Regions from separate parts of the Polaribacter sp. AHE13PA genome, predicted to be linked through region 2. Evidence: riboswitches for the same ligand, from Rfam matches in the RefSeq annotation. Region 2 holds a riboswitch; the other holds the start of a gene.
The links. Region 2 has a riboswitch for thiamine pyrophosphate ahead of H0I28_RS15140 (TonB-dependent receptor). Riboswitches for the same ligand answer to the same signal wherever they lie in the genome.

Region 1 (9,969 bases), 2.0 Mb from region 2:
CCTCATCCCATCCTTTTTTATCGGTTCTATGTCCGCCTTTTAGGTAGATATTTGTTTTTTCTGATATAAATTCGATCGTTTCTTCAATGTTTTTATCTGGAAACAATGCTTTTATTTCATCGTAATTTGGTGTGATAAAAGAACAATTCAGTAATACTTTTTCGAAAGTGTCTAAATCTTGAATAGTATGAAATGTAAAACCTGCACTTGCTTTTAAAATAGGATCTAAGACTATTTTTATATCCGAATTTAACTTTTTTAAGGTTTGAATCACTTCTAATAGAATTTCCCAAGATTGGATGATTCCTATTTTTACGACAGGAATTGAAAAGCGTTTAAAAAGCATTTCTATTTGCTGTAAAATAATATCTTTCTCTATCCAAACACAGTTTGTAAATTCCACATCATTTTGAACCGTAACTGCCGTACAAACGGATAACCCATATAAATCATGCGCCTCAAATGTTTTGATATCTGATGTGATTCCTGCTCCGCTTGATGGATCTAAACCTGCAATGGTTAGTATGTAGTTTTTAGTTTTCAAACTTCTTATTTTATTTTTTACTTCTTTAAATAATGGCGTTCCCTTTTAGGTCAGGCTTTCACTACTCGCTTTTTTTAGGTTTGTTCTCGATACAAATTTGTTCATTCTTCACAAATTCACTCGAACTGACACCTAAAAAAGAGCTCAAACAAACCGTTCAATCCTTAACGCAAATCAGTAACTGTTTTTTAAAATGACTTAGTGTTTCTAAATATGTTCTCGATACATTTTTATTTCGTTCTCACTTCATAAAAACACTCGAACTGACAGACAATTATTAGTATACACAACAAACAGATTCCTTCTTTCGTTCCTCAATCGGAATGACACATCATTAAACTAACGAGTAAAACTTCTCTTTTATACTTTTAAAACTTTCTACGGGGTTTTCTGCATTCCAAACACCACCTAAAACACCAACTCCTTTAAAACCTAGTTGTAAAGTTTCTTGTATGGTTTCAGAATTAATTCCGCCCATACCAACAATGGTTTTGTTGATATCATTTACATCAAAACCTTTGCCTTCGTATCCTTCTTTAGAAATCGATGAAAAAACCGGACTTAATAAATGGTAATCGAACTCGAAATAACAATCTTTTAAAACTTTTGGTTCATGAAAAGAAGAACTAATTGTTTTTCCATACATGTTTAGCGTTTTAAAATACTCACTCGGATTATCTATATAATCTATCCGTTTTTGTTCCTGAAAATGGATGCCTTTTAAATTGAATTCATTTATTAACTCATGATGATAATGCACTACAATTCTGTTATGGTATTCTTTATCTATTTGATTTAAATACGCAACGTGCTCTTCGTAGTTTTTTTCTGGTTTTCTAAAATGATAAAAACGCAAACCATGTTCGAACAACTGGTTTAGTATGTCAATTTCATTCGGAATATCTTCTTCTGGTGCAATAAGAACTATCATAGTGTTTTTAGTTTTGATTTTAAAAGATAAGATTACTTCGTCGTACCTCCTCGTAATGACGACAATTTTTAACTTCTTGTAATGACGTATCTGTTGGTTGAGTTAGGGATTGCAGTGGCATCCTTTTGCTTTTTCAGCAAAAGATATAACGGAAAGCCCGACCACGCTTTTTTTCTAAGCGTGGGAACTTCCTAATTATATTATAAATACACTTCTGATCCTTTTTCTTTAAATTCTTTCGATTTTTCTTCGAAACCTTTAGCAATTACTTCATTATCTACAATGTCGTTCTCAGCAGCAAAATCACGCACTTCTTGCGATATTTTCATAGAACAGAATTTCGGTCCGCACATAGAACAGAAATGAGCAACCTTTGCGCCATCGGCAGGTAACGTCTCATCGTGGTATTCTAAAGCACGTTCTGGATCTAGTCCTAAATTGAACTGATCGTGCCAACGGAACTCAAAACGCGCCATACTTAATGCGTTATCTCTATGCTGAGAACCAGGATGTCCTTTTGCCAAATCTGCTGCATGTGCCGCCAATTTATAGGTAACAACCCCCACACGAACGTCTTCTTTATTAGGTAAACCTAAATGTTCTTTTGGCGTTACGTAACACAACATTGCGCAACCAAACCAACCAATCATAGCGGCTCCAATTCCCGATGTAATATGATCGTACCCTGGTGCAATATCTGTTGTTAAAGGACCTAAGGTGTAAAAAGGAGCTTCATCGCAAACCTCAATTTGCTTTTCCATATTTTCTTTAATCATGTGCATTGGCACGTGACCTGGACCTTCTATAAAACACTGTACTTCGTGCTTACGAGCAATCTGAGTTAACTCGCCTAAAGTCTCTAATTCGGCAAACTGTGCTTCGTCATTGGCGTCTGCTACAGAACCCGGACGCAAACCATCTCCTAAAGAAAAAGCAACATCGTATTGTTTTAAAATTTCGCAAATATCTTCGAAATGTGTGTACAAAAAGCTTTCTTTATGATGTGCCAAACACCATTTTGCCATGATAGAACCGCCACGAGAAACAATACCTGTAACACGTTTTGCAGTCATTGGTACGTAACGTAACAACACACCTGCGTGAATGGTAAAATAATCTACACCTTGTTCTGCTTGTTCTATTAAAGTATCTTTAAAAATTTCCCACGTTAAGTCTTCTGCAACGCCGTTTACTTTTTCTAAAGCTTGGTAAATTGGCACAGTACCAATTGGTACTGGAGAATTACGAACAATCCACTCTCTGGTTTCATGAATATTTTCTCCTGTTGATAAATCCATAATATTATCTGCGCCCCAACGACACGCCCAAACTGCTTTTTCTACTTCTTCTTCTATAGAAGATGTTACAGCAGAATTACCAATGTTTGCGTTAATTTTCACCAAGAAGTTTCTACCTAAAATCATAGGTTCTGCTTCTGGATGATTGATATTTGATGGAATTACAGCACGCCCTCTTGCAACTTCGCTTCGTACAAATTCGGCCGTAATTTTATCTGGAATAGAAGCGCCAAAGTGCTCGCCTTTGTGCTGCTTTCTAATCTCTGTCATTTCATCGATTCGTTGGTTTTCTCGAATGGCAATGTATTCCATTTCTGGAGTAATCATACCTTGTTTTGCATAATGCAATTGCGTAACGTTTTGTCCTTTTTTTGCTCTTAAAGGTTTCTTTAATAAGGCAAAACGCATGTGATCTAAACTTTTATCGTTTAAACGCTCGTTGCAATATTCCGAAGAAAAGCCATCTAATTGTTCTACGTTTCTTCTGTCTAGAATCCATTGTTCACGGATTCTTTCTATCCCAGCATGAATATTAATTTCTTTGTTTGGATCTGTATAAGGCCCAGAAGTATCATAAACAGTAACAGGTTCGTTTGGCGTTTTCTTTTTCGTCATAGAATCTGTCGTATCACTCAATGCAATTTCTCGCATTGCGACTTTAATCTGTGGATGAATTTTTCCTGCTACATATACTTTTGTAGAATTAGGAAACGGATGTCTTGTAATTCCGTCTTGCTTTGGTGCGGTGTCTTTGCTCTTCATAAATTTTAGTTAGATCAATTAAATAGTTTGTTTTTTAATAGTCTAATTACTAACCTCCTTGTGTGGATTTAATAATTAAAACTTCATCACTATTTTGAAGTAACCGTAAAGACCAATCGCTTTTTTTAACTACACTGCCATTTATAGCAACAGCAATTCCGTTCGTTTTTATTTCTAAAAAACGAATTAATTCTGCTAACGCTAAAGTTTCTGAAAATTGATGATTTTCTTGGTTTACTTTTATAGTAATCATATTTTTTAAATATTTACTGTAAACCGTAGAGAGGTAGTTTTTGTATAACTAAATCTAAGCAACTTTTTCCTACGTTGGTATTAACCAAATCAGGTTCTAAGGATTTTTCTCAAACTAATTTAATAGCTACTCCTAAAGTTTACTTTACAAATGTATTGTATTATTTAAATATAAAAGAAGTTTTAAGCTTTAATTCTAAAAAAAATTATAAACCCAATATAATTAAGCCTGTTTTTTATCATTTGGCAAATCGTCTTGAAATGCAGATGGTAGAATATCTGGAATTAATTTTATTAAAAGCGGTAATAGCAAGGCACCTCCAGGAAGTAAAAACACAGCCAAAGCAGGTATTGCTTTACAAATATCTAATAACTGTATTTTAATTTTTTCCTTTTCTATAGGTGTTAAATTAGAATGTGTAGCTTTTTTAATTAAGAAAACAGCTTCTTTACTTTGCTTTAATTCTTGAGCAAGCCTTAACTTATTTCTATAAATTAATAATTTTATTTCTTCAATGCTTGTCATTATAATTTTCTTCTCTTTCTTTCTGTTTTTAATAGATTTAACTCTCTACTTGTTTGTCCGGCTACAGAGGTATTTTCTTCTGCTCTTCTTATCAAGTAAGGCATAACGTCTCTAACAGGTCCAAAAGGCAAGTATTTTGCCACATTATAACCTTGGTTGGCTAAGTTATAGCTAATATGATCACTCATACCAAATAATTGCCCAAACCATAAACGCTTATCGTTTTCTTTAATGTTATGTTTTTTTGCTAAATCCATTAATAAATAAGAACTATCTTCATTATGAGTACCTGCAAACAAAGCCATTTTAGGCTGCTCCATCATGTAATTAATAGCAGCATCATAATTAATGTCTGTAGCTTGTTTGTCTGCACATATTGGAGAAGCATAGCCTTTTTCTTCTGCTCTTTCTCGCTCTTTTTCCATATAAGCACCTCTAACAACTTTCATTCCTATATAAAAACCTTTTTCTTTTGCTTTTGCATGTAATGTTTTTAGATAATCCATTCTGTCGTGTTTATACATTTGTAATGTATTAAAAACGATGGCTTTTTCTTTATTATAAGTCTCCATTAATTCTTCTATTAATTCATCTGCAGCTTTTTGCATCCAGCTTTCTTCTGCATCAATTAATAAAGGAACATCTTTTTGAATGGCTACTTTACATACTTTATGAAAACGTGCTACCACTCTATTCCATTCTTCTTCCTCTTTTGGAGTTAGGCTTTTTTCTTCGGAAAGTTTTTGATACAATTCAAAACGACCAAACCCAGATGGTTTAAAAACCGCATACGGAATGGATTGTTTTTCTTCGCAGAAATTAATGATTTTTAATATTTTTTCTAAAGCTCCATCAAAACTAACTTCTTGATCTTGCCCTTCTACAGAATAATCTAACACACTATGCACATTTCCGTTATTGTACATATTGTCTATAATAGGCATACAATCTTCTTCTGTTACGCCTCCACAAAAATGATCGAAAACAGTAGAACGTATTAAGCCTTCTACAGGCAAATGTACCTTTAATGCAAAATTTGTTACAGCACTACCAATTCTAACCATTGGTTCGTTCTGTATCATTCTAAACAAAAAATAAGCACGTTCTAATTGAGAATCTGTTTTTAAAGAAAAGGCAATTTCTGTATTGTCAAAAATATTCATACTATAACGATTTAGTAAAACAAATATAGTATTTGAATGGCAATAATTGAATAATTTATTTTTAATTTGCACACTTAATAATTTACCTATGAAATCCATTAAAGCAGTAACATATCCTGTTCATTTTCAAGACAAAGCCTACAAAGAGCTTTCTAATTTAATCGCTACAAATAACTATTCTACGCTCTTTATTTTGGTTGATGAGAATACAATGGAACATTGTTATCCTAAATTTATACCTAATTTAGAAACAGATAAACGTATTGAGGTAATAGAAATTGAGTCTGGAGAAATCAACAAAAACCTAGAAACTTGTGTTGGAGTTTGGAATGTAATTACAGAGTTAGGTGGAGATAGAAAAAGTTTAATTATTACTTTAGGCGGTGGCGTAATTACAGATCTTGGTGGTTTTGTAGCTTCGTGTTTTAAACGCGGAATTGACTTTGTAAATATTCCTACTACCTTATTATCTATGGTTGATGCTTCGGTTGGTGGAAAAACAGGTGTTGATTTAGGCGTATTAAAAAACCAAATTGGATTGTTTGCAAATCCTGAAATGGTAATTGTAGATACTGATTATTTAACGACTGTAACAGACAGAGAAATTAAATCTGGAACAGCAGAAATACTTAAATACGGTATTACTTACGACCTTAAACTTTTTAATGAAATAAAAGATAATAAAGAATTAGTTATTAGTGATTTAATACATCGATCTATAGAGATAAAAAACGAAGTTGTTTTACAAGATCCGAAGGAACAAAGCTTACGTAAAATTTTAAATTTTGGTCATACTTTAGGTCACGCTATTGAGTCTTTTTACTTAGAATCTGAAGACAAAGAAAACCTAACACACGGAGAAGCAATTGCTATTGGAATGGTTTGCGAGTGTTTTATGTCTTCTAAATTAATAGGCTTCCCTACCGAAAAAGTAAACGAAGTAAAAGACGTTGTTTTATCTATTTATAATAAAACGAATCTTTTAAAAGAAGACTTTGCTGCTATTATGGAAATGCTAAAACACGATAAGAAAAACGTAAACGGACAAGTAAATTTTGTTTTATTAAACGATTATCAAGATTACAAAATAGACTGCAAAGTTCCTGAAGAATTGATTGTGGAAAGTATGGAGTTCTATAATTTATAATTCTTTTATCAATTAGATACTAAAATATATATTATAAAAAATCCCCTTACAAAAACTGTAAGGGGATTTTTTATGTTTTAAAATTAATTGATTAAAATTCTTTCTTTCCGAATTCACTATCAATAAATTTAGATTTATTTTTAGCTGCATTAAAGGTATAAGATAAATTTAAAGAAACCATATCTACTTCATACTTGTAGTTTGTAGTTGTATAAAAATTAACTCCTGAGGTAGTTATACGCTGTTCATTGGTATTCAATAAGCCCATATCCATATTTTGCCATTGTAAAGTAGCTGTTAATTTATCATCCATAAACATTTTTCTGAACGTTAAATTTGGAGAGTAAAAACGAGAATCTTCTCCCATTGCAGTATTTCTGTCAGACAAATAATTAAAAGTGAATTGTACAGATGCGTTTTCCCAGAAACTATACGTAGAGTTTAAGTTAAAAGAATAAATAGTTGATTTAGAATCTATATTATAACTTCTATCAATTCCATCTCTATGGTTAAAGTTTAACACGCCATCAATAGCATAATTATACACATTGGCTCCAATAGAGTTGGTCCAGTTTACATTTGGTTTTATTGTTGCACCAATCTCTAAACCAATAGCATTACTTTTCCCTACATTAGAATATACTCTATTAATTACACTATCTATAATTGCACCACTTTGCTCATAAGCTAACGTATTTACACGATTTATAACATTATCTACATGTCTAAAATACGTTGTTGCATACACAGAGTTCCCTCCTTTTAATTTTTTAGTAATTCCTAATTCTACTAAATCTATAAATTCTGGTTCTAAAGTATTATCACCTTGCTCAAAAACTTCTGAATGCTCACGTTCTGCAAAACTGTTCATTTTAAAGGTAGTTGTTCTTTCTACTCTTTTGCTATAAGCTGTTTTAATATTTGTTTTATCATTAATTTTATACTGTAAAGATGCAGAAGGAAACAACTTTACAAAATCGTAGTTATATACATTTTCTGTTACCTCACTTTGTAAAGCTTCTTTATACTCTCTATCCATAGATTCTAAACGAACTCCAGCTGCATATTCCCATTTGCTTTTTGCTCCTGTAACTTGTGCGTACCCAGAATGAATAGTTCTCTTTAAACTTACATCACTAGAAAATTCAGGTACCTGAAATCCATCTCTTTCATACACAAATTTACCCGTATGATCTAAGTCTCTAAATTGATATCCTGTTTCTAAGGTACCAAAAGAAAAAGGTTTCCACTGGTAATCTAAATTAAAACGTGCTCCGTATAAAGGATTATCATTTGTATTGTATTCTTTTTGATACACAATACTATTATCAGGGCTCCCTAAATTATCATTTTCTGTAGGACCTCCTAAAAAAGTATATTCATAAAGTATTGAAGTAGTTATTTTTGAATCATTATCAAATTTATGTGAATAATCAAAACTACCTAAAGCAAAATCTCCTTTTCTAATTCTTAAATTATGATTATAATATGAAAACGTATAATCACGCGTGTTTCCACCAATAGGAGAAATAGCATGATTGTCATAATATACAATATCTGCTAAACGTTCTTTGGTACGTTTTCCTGCAAAAAGTCCAACGGAATAAGTGTCATTTTTATTTGGTGTATAATCTATATTAAAACGACCATTATAGGTAATTTCATCAAAACTACGCTCTCCATCAGAAGGTAAAAAAGTAGTTTTATTTTCTGGAGTATTTATAATAAACATATCTCCTTCTCTTCTACCCGTTTTATCATTTCGTTGATAACTCGCACCCACAGAAATATTCCAATTGTCTGTTCTTTTATTTACGGTTGCATCTATACCATATCTCTCAGCAAGAACTTTTGTATCATATTCTTCTATTGAAGGAAATCCACCTCGAACATTAATCTGTGCAAAGGTTCCGTTGATAGCGCCTTTTTTAGTGATAATATTTAAGATTCCACCTTTTCCTTCAGGATCATATTTTGCTGAAGGCGCAGTAATTAATTCTACAGTTTCTAAAGCATTCGCTGGCAATTGCGCTAAAATAGTGCTTGCATCTCCTTGTGTTGGTTTTCCGTTGATTAAAACTGTAAAACCTTTGCTTCCTCTTACACTGATATCTCCTAAACCATCTACGGTAATAGAAGGTAGGTTTTTAACAACATCTACGGCATTTCCACCTACAGTACTTTGGTATTTCTTAGTATCAAAAACCTGTCTGTCTATTTTATGAACAACCGCACTTCTCTCAGATTTAATCACAACTTCATTCAGCTCATTTCCAGAACCTAAAATTAGTTTTATTATTCCTAAATCCTTCTTTTCTCCTTTCTTATTGATAACAATTGCATTGGATGTACTTACTTGATATCCTATAAAAGAAGTTTTTAAATAATAGCTCCCCGGTTTTACACCTGCAAAAGAAAATATTCCATCAAAATTTGTTACAACTCCAGTAACAAGTTCTTTATTACCTGATTTGTATAGCGCTACTGTAGCATATTCTAGCGGATAGTTTTCATCTGCTTCAATAACTTTTCCTCTTAATTGAGCTGTTGTTAACTGGCTTAAAATAAGAGTTAGCAATAAAAATACGGATTTTTTAAAATTCATTTAAATAGTTTTTTTTTAGTTAATAGTTTAGTAAATTATAATTTAGTGATTGGATAAATAAATTTAAAGCGTTTAATTTTTAGTAGGTAGATTTAAACTACCTAAAAAAAATATCCTTAATAATTTATAGCAAAAGTATTCTAGTTCAGTACCTTTAAAATGGTCTGTTTGAAAATTTCAAGGTCTAATTGGACTTATTTTGTAACCTATATGTTTTTGGAGTTTTTTTTGTATACCGCTTAAAATATTTTGAAAAATGAGATGCGTCTTTAAAACCTAAACCATAAGCAATATCACTAATTGCCTCATTTGTATACATTAAACGCCTTTTAACTTCTTTAATAATATAATCTGCAATAATATCTGATGCAGATTTATCATACTCCTTTCTGCAAATTGCATTTAAGTTTTGAGGCGTTGTATTTAAACGTTCTGCATAAAAATTAACATTATTTTTTAACGTACGAGATAAAACATCTGTAAACAAAACCACTAGATCTGTACTTTCTACTTTTTCTATCTGCGCATATTTTACCAACTTAGAAAATAATGCTCTTAAGCCACCTTCTACAGCTTCTCTATTTACTGCTTCTTGTTTTTTCTCCCAAGTTAGAGACCTAAACAACGCTTTTAGAGAAATATCTTTTTGAGATAGTTTTATTTTTGAGACCTGTTGCAATTTTAAAAGCTGATTATTGATAAATTTATCTAAAGTTTTTTGTAAAAAATCTTCTTTAATAA
Region 2 (9,969 bases):
TAATAAAATTGTGTTGTTGTTGGAAGCTGAGTAGCTTTTTTATAGGGATTAGTTAATGTTTATGTGTATAGGGAGTTGCGTTTTTGTGTACGAGGATTTTTCGCCGGAAAATCGGACGTAACAGAGGTGTACGGATTCTTGATAAAGCACTAAACTAATCATTATTTTTATAGATTAGATAAGTCTTTTAGTAAGTGTTAAAAACTTGTTTATAATGTTTGTAAGTAAATATTAAAGCGTTGATAATAAGGGCTATATTTGCTGTAGTAAAAGAACAAAGAGTATAACTAGCGACGACTCAAAACCAAAATGGATATAATTATTCAACTTGGCATACCGCTAGTATGTCTTATTTTTAAAAAGTTCCTTGATGGAATTTCACCTTCAAAATTCAAAAAAAAGTGTAAGAAATTATTTAAATCGTTTAAAAAGTTTCTTAAGAAATTAATTTTTGTTTTACTTGTATTATACTTTTCCGTAACTCTGTTGTTATTTTATTTAATTTATGTGTTTTATTATGTTGAGTGAGTAATGTTTGCTAACTCATTCTGATATTCGCTGTTTTAATAACTTATATCAATCGTTATCTAAATTGCATTTTTAGGATAAGGTTTTCAAGAGGGAAAATACTTATTTTAACCAAAAAAAATCTCAAGCTTTTACTTGAGATTTTAAAAAGTAATTTCATTAAGGAAGCAAATGGTTTACCCTAAATATGTTTTTAAAAGATGTGTTTTAGATTGATGTTGTAAGCGTCTAATAGCTTTTTGCTTTACTTGGCGGACTCTCTCTCTAGATAAATCAATAGTTGCTCCAATTTCGGTTAAGCTATAAGGACTCGGAAGATTAATGCCGTAAAACATTTTTATCACTTTTGCTTCCTTGTTAGAAAGCGTGTCTAAAGCTCTGTTTATTTCAATGGATAATGATTGACTCATTAAGTTTTTGTCGGGTCTTGGAGACTCGTCAGACTGTAAAACATTGTATAAATTAGAATCTTCACCTTCCTTAAACGGTGCATCCATAGATACATGTCTACCAGAATTTTTTAAAGATTGCTCTACTTCATCTTCTGTCATGTCTAACTGTTTTGCAATTTCCTTGTTGGTAGGCATACGCTGTTCTCCTTGTTCTAAGCGAGCATATATTTTTCGGATTTTATTAATGCTACCAATCTTATTTAAAGGCAAGCGTACAATACGAGATTGTTCTGCTAAAGCAGACATAATTGCTTGACGAATCCACCAAACGGCATAAGAAATAAATTTAAAACCTCTTGTCTCATCAAAACGTTTTGCTGCTTTTACAAGTCCTAAATTTCCTTCATTAATTAAGTCAGATAGCTTTAAACCCTGACCTTGATATTGTTTAGCAACAGAAACTACAAACCTTAAATTTGCTTTTACAAGTTTATCCAATGCTCTGTTGTCTCCTTTCTTTATTTCTAAAGCTAATTCTACTTCTTCATCAGCAGTAATTAACCCAATTTTACTAATTTCTTGAAAATATTTTTCTAAAGACTTGGCGTCACGATTGGTTACTTGTTTTACAATTTTAAGTTGTCTCATATATTGTTTCGGTTTTTTAAAGATTAATTTTAAATAAATAAATTGCAATCATCACACGTTTTCACTTCTCCATAATACGTTTCTCGATATTCATGGATGGTTTTAATAGGAATTCCTAAAAAATATTTTTTAATATAAGTTACTCTAGAATTTAAAGTTCCCATTGCAGAGGAATAGTATTTTTGATATTTAGTTTTTCTTTGTATTTTAATTATTTTCATATGTACAGTTTTAAATAAGTGTAAGAACACTTAATATGAAGTTGAAGATTAATACGGGTTTAATTTTCTTAAAAAATTAAGGAATAGAAAAACTAGAAAGCGGGTGCAATTGATTTATTAGAATGACCTTTTAAATCGTAAAAAGCGAGACTATAAATGCTTGTGTTATTATTAATGTATAAAAATGAATTTTTCATAATTTTCAATATACGAAAAAACGAGCGATTTTCAATAGAAAATGCTCGTTTTGTTTGTTTTTTGCGTTGTTTTTAATCAAAAAAGACTAAAAATGATGTTTTTTAAAACTTTAAAGTAATCCCAACTAAGAAGTTTCTAGTGGCTTGTGGGTAATAACCGGCACCATCTAGAGTTGTAATTTGGTTTGGATCAGACCAAGTATCATCATACGTATAATAATAACCTCTGTCTACATATTCTGTATTAAAGATGTTGTTTATTAAAGCCGAAAACACAATAGATTTAAAGATCTTATTTGGGTTTATTTCATAAACAATATTTAAGTCAGATGTAAAATAATCATCTAAAACATCATTGTTAGAAATTTTACTACTAAAGTTGCTCATAAATTGTTTACCAACATATTTCGATAAAAATGAAATCTGTAAGTTCTCTATGGGCTTGTAAATAAACATGTTTCCTGCAACAACTTCCGGAGAAAAAGATAAGTCTGTATTTCCTAAACTTTCTGGTGTATCAATTCCGTTTCTTGTTATAAAAAAGTCTTCGTTTTTATTAGAACTAAATGCAGCATTTGGTTTTATAGAAAACTGATCGCTTAAAGTAATGTCTGCATCAATTTCTAAACCTAGTCTATAACTGTTACCAGAAGTTGCTCTTACTGGCGCACCAACATCATCTAAAGCACCTGTTAAAACCAACTGATTTTTATAATCCATATAATAGATGTTGGTATTTAATTTAACGCTTTCCTTTTTTAAACGCCATCCAAATTCAAAATCATTTAAAGTTTCGTGTGTTGTAACTCCGCCTTCAAAATCATTTCTATTAGGTTCTCTATTTGCTACAGCAAAAGAAGTATATAAGTTATTATCGTCATTAATCTTATAAGTTAATCCAACCTTTGGGTTAAAGAAATTAAAATTAGCATCAACATTAATAGCAGCAATGTCAGAAGTAATTCCTTTTGTTTGGTAACCAACAAAACGTCCTTGTAAATCTGCATAACCAGACAATTTCTCGCTAATATCAAAAGTAGCTTTTGCAAAGATTGAAAAGTCTGTTTTCTTTGCATCAGAAAAATAATAACGATCTCTAATATTTACATTTGGCGCTAAATCTTCTCCCCAGATTACTTCACCAAAATGATCTCCAGTATAATTAGAATACGAAATTCCAGAAATAAAATTAAGTTTATCTGTTTTGTAATTGGTATTAAAGTTTACTACATAAAAATCATTTTCTAACCAACGTCTTACAATTACATCTGTTCCATCAACAATTAAATTTCCATAATCTGCTGCATCTCTTTCTTCTTTAAATTGCTCAAAAAAACCAGCACCTTTTGTGTAGTTTAAACCTAAGGTTGTAGACCAATTTTCATTCAATTTTTCATTCCAATGTAATTGATAATGGTTTTGGTCATAGTCATCTACTTCATTCTCGTACGTATACGGGTTTTGTCTTCTATCTTCCTTTAATTGATCTGCAGTTAAACCTTCCCAAGCTTGGTAAGTAACTTCTTTACCTCCAAAAGTAATTGCTTTTATCAACGTGTTTTCATCCGTATAACTTGCTTGTAAATAGTAAGATTTTAAATCGGCAGAAGCTCTATCTACATAACCATCAGATTTAATGTTAGACAAACGTCCGGCAACTTCAAAGTGCTCATTAATTTTACCAGTACTAAATTTTACAGTATGTTTTCTTGTTCCGTAAGAACCAAAAGAGTTCGATATTTCTGCAGAAGCCTCTTCAGAAACCGCATCTGTCAAAATATTTAAACTTGCACCAAAAGCACCAGAACCATTTGTAGAGGTTCCAACTCCACGTTGTAATTGTAAATTCTCTGTAGAAGAAGCAAAATCACTTAAATTTACCCAAAAAGAACCATGACTTTCGGCATCGTTATAAGGTATTCCGTTTACGGTAACATTAATTCGCTCTCCGTTAGAACCACGAACGCTCATATATGTGTAACCAACACCTGCACCAGCATCACTAGAAGAAACCACAGAAGGCATGTAATTTAGTAAAATAGGAATATCCTGACCTAAATTACGGGTTGCAATTTCCTTTTTAGAAAGGTTAGAAAACGTAACAGGCACATCTGCATTTACACGAACAGCAGAAACCAAAACCTCTTCTAAAACTGTTGAATTTGGTACTAAAGAAAACGCAATTGTATTATTTTGTGATAAAGAAATTTCTTTAGAAACTGTTTTGTAACCCATAAATGAAACCTGAATGGTATAAGCTCCTTTAAGAAGATCTACACTAAACTTTCCATCAAAATCCGTAACGGTTCCTTTCTTAGTTTCTTGTACCAAAATGGTTGCTCCTGGCAAAGAATCATTGTTTTCATCTACTACTTTTCCGTTAAGTGTAAATGTCTGGGCGTTTACAAGAATGCTTGTAAACAAGAATAAAAAAATGTGATTTTTTTCATTTTAAAAAATTTAAAACGAATAAAAAGAGGTAATTATTCTTGTGATTTATGTTGAATAATTAATTATTGAAGCTTATACTTCTGCACCTATAAAAAGCTTTTACACTTTTTTAAAGTACTAGTTTCCTAAACAGCATTACCTGTTCTAGGTTCAATGGGTATGATCTCAGCTTTTTAAAGCACCCCTTTATGAGAACGCTGCAAAATTACCTCAGTTTTTTGACATAGAGAATAACAAAAGCACTTTTTTTAGAAGCTATTTCCTGCTTTTCGCTATATCTTTTTTTTGAAAAAAACAAAAAAAAGGATGCCGCTGCTATCAGGGCTAAGTTTAGTTACCAATTTCAGTATTTTGTAAAAGCAATTACATTTCCTAAAATAAAATTTAAACTCAAAAATGATTTATCTAAAAACGAGTAACTTAGCTGTTAAATATTATTTTAGCTTTTGTAATTTGCTTTATATAATTACGACTGTTAGATTTTAAAATAGATTTTTGATAGATTTAAAACATTCTAAAACTGCAATTCTTATTTTTTCGCTTTCGCAAGAAGCAGAAAATTTACGTAAGCCTTTCCTTCAAAAAAAGGATACGGTTAGCAAACTGAATGCTCTTATTAAAGAAAAAGTTAGTTCTTTAGGTGTAGACTATTTTCATTACACAGAGAAAGATCAAAAAGGAAATAATTTTGGAGAACGTTATGTAAATACCGTTTCAGAAATTTTTAAAAAAGGGTATGATAATGTTATAACGGTTGGTAACGATACTTTAGGTTTAGAAAAAAAGCATCTTCTTGCTGCCATAGAATCAGTAGAAAACAATCAAATACCTGTTGGTCCTTCTTACGATGGTGGTTTCTATCTTTTAGGTTTACGTAAAGACCAATTTAATGCAGCAGATTTTCTTTCGCTTTCTTGGGAATCATCAACATTATATAAAGAGTTAAAAACACTTTTATCAGAAAAAGAAATAGCAACTGTTACACTTCCTTGTTTATACGATTTAGATGAAGAGTTAGATATTTCTAAAAACATTGCTTCTCTTTCTTTTCTAAAAATAGAAGCACTTAAATTATTACAAAACCTACAAGTAGTAATTTTAAAAGTAAGCAAATTCATTCTACAAAAATTTAAAGAAGCTTCTTTAAACCACCTATACAATAAAGGACCACCATTGGTTTGTAATTAATTATAAGTACAATTTTCTGTAAAAACAGGACTTATTATTTTACATACATTTTAACTCAAACTAATGAAGAATTTATTTTTCGGCTTACTTGTGCTATTTACTATTAGCCTAAGCGCCCAAGGAGATCTTGTGGTTTATGCCATAGATTATAATACCAAAGTACCAATTAAAAATATAAGCGTTACGCTTGTTAACGATCAACAAGGTTATGAAGTAAAAAATACCACAAACGAATTAGGTAAAGCTTCTTTTAACTCCATTCCCGTTTTAAATGGTTATCAAGTTATTTTTGATGGAAATAAAACATACGGAACCACTATTTCAGATATGGTAGATGTTCGTTCTAATGAAGAGTCGGTGGTAAAATTGCTATTGTTTCCGGCTTCATTTCAGCAAGAAACGTTAAGCGAAGTTGTAATTACTGCTTTAGGAATTAAAAGAGAAAAACAATCTTTAGTTTCTTCCGTAACCACTATAAAACCTGCTGCTCTTACAGAAGTTACGCTTACGAACGTGGTAAATAGCCTTGCCGGACAAGTTGCTGGTGTAAAAGTAACCAATGGTTCTTCTGGTGTAGGATCTTCTTCTCGTATTGTTATTCGTGGAGAGAACTCTTTAAGTAGCTCTAACCAACCTTTATTTGTTGTTGATGGTGTGCCTATTAGTAATGAGCAAATTACAAGTGATTTAGTAAATGATGGCTCATTACAAGAAGTAGATTATGGTAACGGAGCTTCTGAAATTAGTCCAGATGATATTGCTTCTATCTCTATTTTAAAAGGAGCAGGTTCTGCTGCTTTATATGGTGCAAGAGCCGCTAACGGAGTGGTATTAATCACTACTAAAAGAGGTAAAAAGAAAAAAGGTTTAGGTGTTAGTATTAATAGCTCTTTAACCTTAGAAACTTTATTAACCTTACCAGATTATCAAAATGTATATGGTGGTGGTTCTAATGGTCAATATTCATTTCAAAATGGTGCTGGCGCTGGCGTTAACGATGGTGGTTTAAGTAGTTATGGCCCACGTTTAGATCAAGGTTTTTTAATCAACCAGTTTGATAGTCCATCTGTAGATATTAACGGAAACACGGTTCGTGCTGGAGACGTTATTGCAAGAACACAAGCAGACGGAACTTTAACGCCTATTACACCTACTGCTTGGGTTTCTAACCCTAATAACGTACGTAATTTTTTTAAAACCGGAATTACTAAGCAAAATAATATTGCTATTAGCTCTTCTGGCGATAAAGGAAGTAGTAGGTTTTCGTATAGTAATTTAATAAACGAAGGAATTGTACCTAATACCGATTTAAAAAGAGATGGTATCTCTTTAAGTTTAAACCAAGAAGTACACGAAAAGTTACATGTAAATGCTTTTGTTAATTATATTAATACAAGAAGTGGTAACCGTCCTAATTTAGGATACGGATACGAAAACCCTCTTTATGGCTTTAATTGGACAGGTAGACAAGCAAATATTGATTCTTTTAGAAATTATTGGCAAGCAGGACAAGAAGGTTCTCAACATTTTGATATAAACTACAACTGGTTAACAAACCCTTATTTAACTGTTTTTGAAAACACCAATAGTTTTAATAAAAACAGATTTTTAGGAAACGCCGCTGCCGTTTACAATATTACAGACAAATTAACTGCAACGGTACGTACTGGTTTAGATACATATAATGATAAACGAGCGTTTAGGCGTGCTGTAAGTACCAATGCTAATCTAGAAGGTTCTTACAGAGAAGACAATGTGTTTTTTAAAGAATTAAACACAGATGTATTAATCTCTTATGATGATGTAATTAATGATAATTGGAAATATAATGTAAGTGCAGGTGCTAACCGTTTTGATCAAGAAATTGAATACAGTTATACTTTAGCACCTCAACTAGCTATTCCAGATATTTTTACACTTGCAAACTCCAAAGCTGCTTTGGTTGCAGAAAGTAATACGTTTACTAAAAGAATAAATAGTGTATATGCAACTGGTAATTTAAACTATAAAGATGCTCTTTATTTTGATGTTTCGTATAGAAATGATTGGAGTAGTACTTTACCAGCCAATAACAATTCTTTTGGATATTATTCTGCCGGCGTAAGTGCTGTAATTAGTAAATTAGTGACATTACCAGAAGCAATCTCTTTCTTAAAACTTCGTTTTAGTGGCGCTAGTGTTGGTAATGATACAGATCCTTATCAAAACAACCAGAACTTTTTATTAAATCAAAATTACGGAACCAATTTTCGTGTAACCAATGAGAATGTACTAAAGAACTCAAATTTAAAACCAGAAAGATTAAATGCTCTAGAAACTGGTATTGAAGCTTGGTTTTTAAACAACCGTTTGCAAGTAGATGTTTCTGCTTATCAAAATACTAGTGTAGATCAAATTATATCTAGTCCTATTTCTCAAGCGAGTGGTTTCGGTAATTTTAATATAAACGGAGGTGAAGTTCGTACTAGAGGATTAGAAGTTTTATTGAGTAGTATTCTAATTAAAAAGAAAGATTTTAAATGGGAAAGTTCTGTAAATTTTTCTACTTCTAGAAGTATTGTTACAGAATTACCCGAAGGAGTAGATCAATTTGTAACAGGTTCTGCAGACGTGTTTTCTGGTTCTGGCGGATCTAATAGTGTTTTTTATATTGCCCAAGAAGGTGGTCGTGTTGGAGATATGTTTGGTACTGGTTTTGTAGAAATCGATGGAGAAATTCTTCATGATGCTAATGGTTTACCTGTACAAGACCCTAATTTACGCTTATTAGGAAATTATAATCCAGATTTTCAAGTAGGTTTTAATAATAATTTCACCTATAAAAATATTAACCTATCCTTTTTATTCGACTGGAGACAAGGAGGAACAATCGTTTCAAGAACTAAAGCTTTAGGAAGCACTTCTGGTGTATTACAAGAAACTTTAATAGGTAGAGAAACCGGTATTGTAGGTAACGGTGTAGTTAATATAGGTACAGATACAGCACCACAGTATGTTGCAAACACTACTAATGTTTCTGCACAAACATACAATAATAGCTTTTTTGATCGTGGTAATGAGGCAAGTGCATTATATGATGCTTCTTATTTAAAATTAAGACAACTAAGTATTTATTATAAGTTTAATAAAAGCTTAGTCAATAGAATTGGTTTTCAAAAAATAAAAATAGGGTTAACAGGTAGTAATTTATTCTTATTTACAGAAAACCCTCACTTTGATCCTGAACTAAATGCTTTACAAGGACAAAGTACAACACAGGGTGTAGAAGATTTCTCATACCCATCTACAAGAAGTTTAGGAGTAAGTATTAAAACTGAATTTTAAGAAAATGAAAAATTATAAAAATATATTTTTAGGAGTCTTCATTTTTAGTACATTTTTTACTGCGTGTACTAAAGATTTCGAAGAAATTAATACAAATAACAATAACCCAGAATCTGTTGCTCCGCAGTTTTTATTAACCAATGTTCTTTCGGTTTCTTCAGATTTAAATGCATTCGATCAAGGCTTTAGACAAGCCAATTATTTAGCTCAATTTTCGGCTAGTATTGAGTTTGAACGTATAGATCGTTATGAAATGGGATCTAATAGCGAGTATTGGAACGCTATTTTTGGTTTGCTTTCTGACATAGAATCGATACAAAATTCAGAAACCACAAACAGTGCTTATAATGCAGTTGGTGATATTATGAAAAGTTATTTATTCTCTCAACTTACCGATTTATGGAATGATGTTCCGTATACAGCAGCTTTAGGAGCTATTGATGGTGTTTTTTCGCCTAAATATGACACGCAAGAAAGTATTTATACAGATTCTGAAACAGGTATTTTGGCTACTTTAAAAAATGCTGCAGCAACATTAGAAAACAACAATGCTATTATTGAAGGTGATGTTTTATTTAATGGCGATTTAAGTAAATGGATAAAATTTGCCAACTCTTTGCAAGTCCGTTATCTAGTGCGTATTAGTAAACGTTTAAGTGATTTTTCAGATTTACAAACTTTGGCAGATTCCGGTAACATCATGCAGTCTAACAACGATAATGCTGTTCTTCCTTATTTAAGTACATCACCAAATCAGTTTCCTTTATTTAATGCAGCTTCTGGTATTAATAATGAACATACCATGACGATTACTGTAGAAGAAATTTTAAAATCTTGGAACGATCCTAGAATGGCAGTTTTATATAAGCCTACAAATGCAACTGCTAATACAACCGCAGAATTTCATGGTTTATTAAACGGACAATCTAGTAATAGTATTGCCGCTAGTGGTGTAGATTTAAATAATATTTCTTTATTCGGAACTATTTTTAGAGATACTCCTAATGGCGTAGATGCACA

Region 1: it holds a riboswitch for thiamine pyrophosphate, as region 2 does, so the genes downstream of both, thiS (sulfur carrier protein ThiS) here and H0I28_RS15140 (TonB-dependent receptor) in region 2, are expected to answer to the same signal.

The regions. Positions count from the first base shown of each region.
Region 1 covers NZ_CP058985.1:1,367,155-1,377,123, forward strand. The annotation lists gene H0I28_RS05935 (hydroxymethylpyrimidine/phosphomethylpyrimidine kinase) at 1-544, opposite strand, end outside; gene H0I28_RS05940 (thiamine phosphate synthase) at 879-1,475, opposite strand; gene thiC (phosphomethylpyrimidine synthase ThiC) at 1,676-3,535, opposite strand; gene thiS (sulfur carrier protein ThiS) at 3,585-3,788, opposite strand; TPP riboswitch at 3,838-3,932, opposite strand; gene H0I28_RS05955 (LETM1 domain-containing protein) at 4,011-4,313, opposite strand; gene H0I28_RS05960 (proline dehydrogenase family protein) at 4,313-5,476, opposite strand; gene aroB (3-dehydroquinate synthase) at 5,565-6,623, shown strand; gene H0I28_RS05970 (outer membrane beta-barrel protein) at 6,715-9,228, opposite strand; gene H0I28_RS05975 (helix-turn-helix domain-containing protein) at 9,413-9,969, opposite strand, start outside.
Region 2 covers NZ_CP058985.1:3,539,254-3,549,222, forward strand. The annotation lists gene H0I28_RS15125 (DUF3857 domain-containing protein) at 1-34, shown strand, start outside; gene H0I28_RS15130 (RNA polymerase sigma factor RpoD/SigA) at 705-1,568, opposite strand; gene H0I28_RS15135 (hypothetical protein) at 1,598-1,789, opposite strand; gene H0I28_RS15140 (TonB-dependent receptor) at 2,089-4,410, opposite strand; TPP riboswitch at 4,543-4,633, opposite strand; gene H0I28_RS15145 (DUF2064 domain-containing protein) at 4,933-5,625, shown strand; gene H0I28_RS15150 (SusC/RagA family TonB-linked outer membrane protein) at 5,689-8,949, shown strand; gene H0I28_RS15155 (SusD/RagB family nutrient-binding outer membrane lipoprotein) at 8,954-9,969, shown strand, end outside.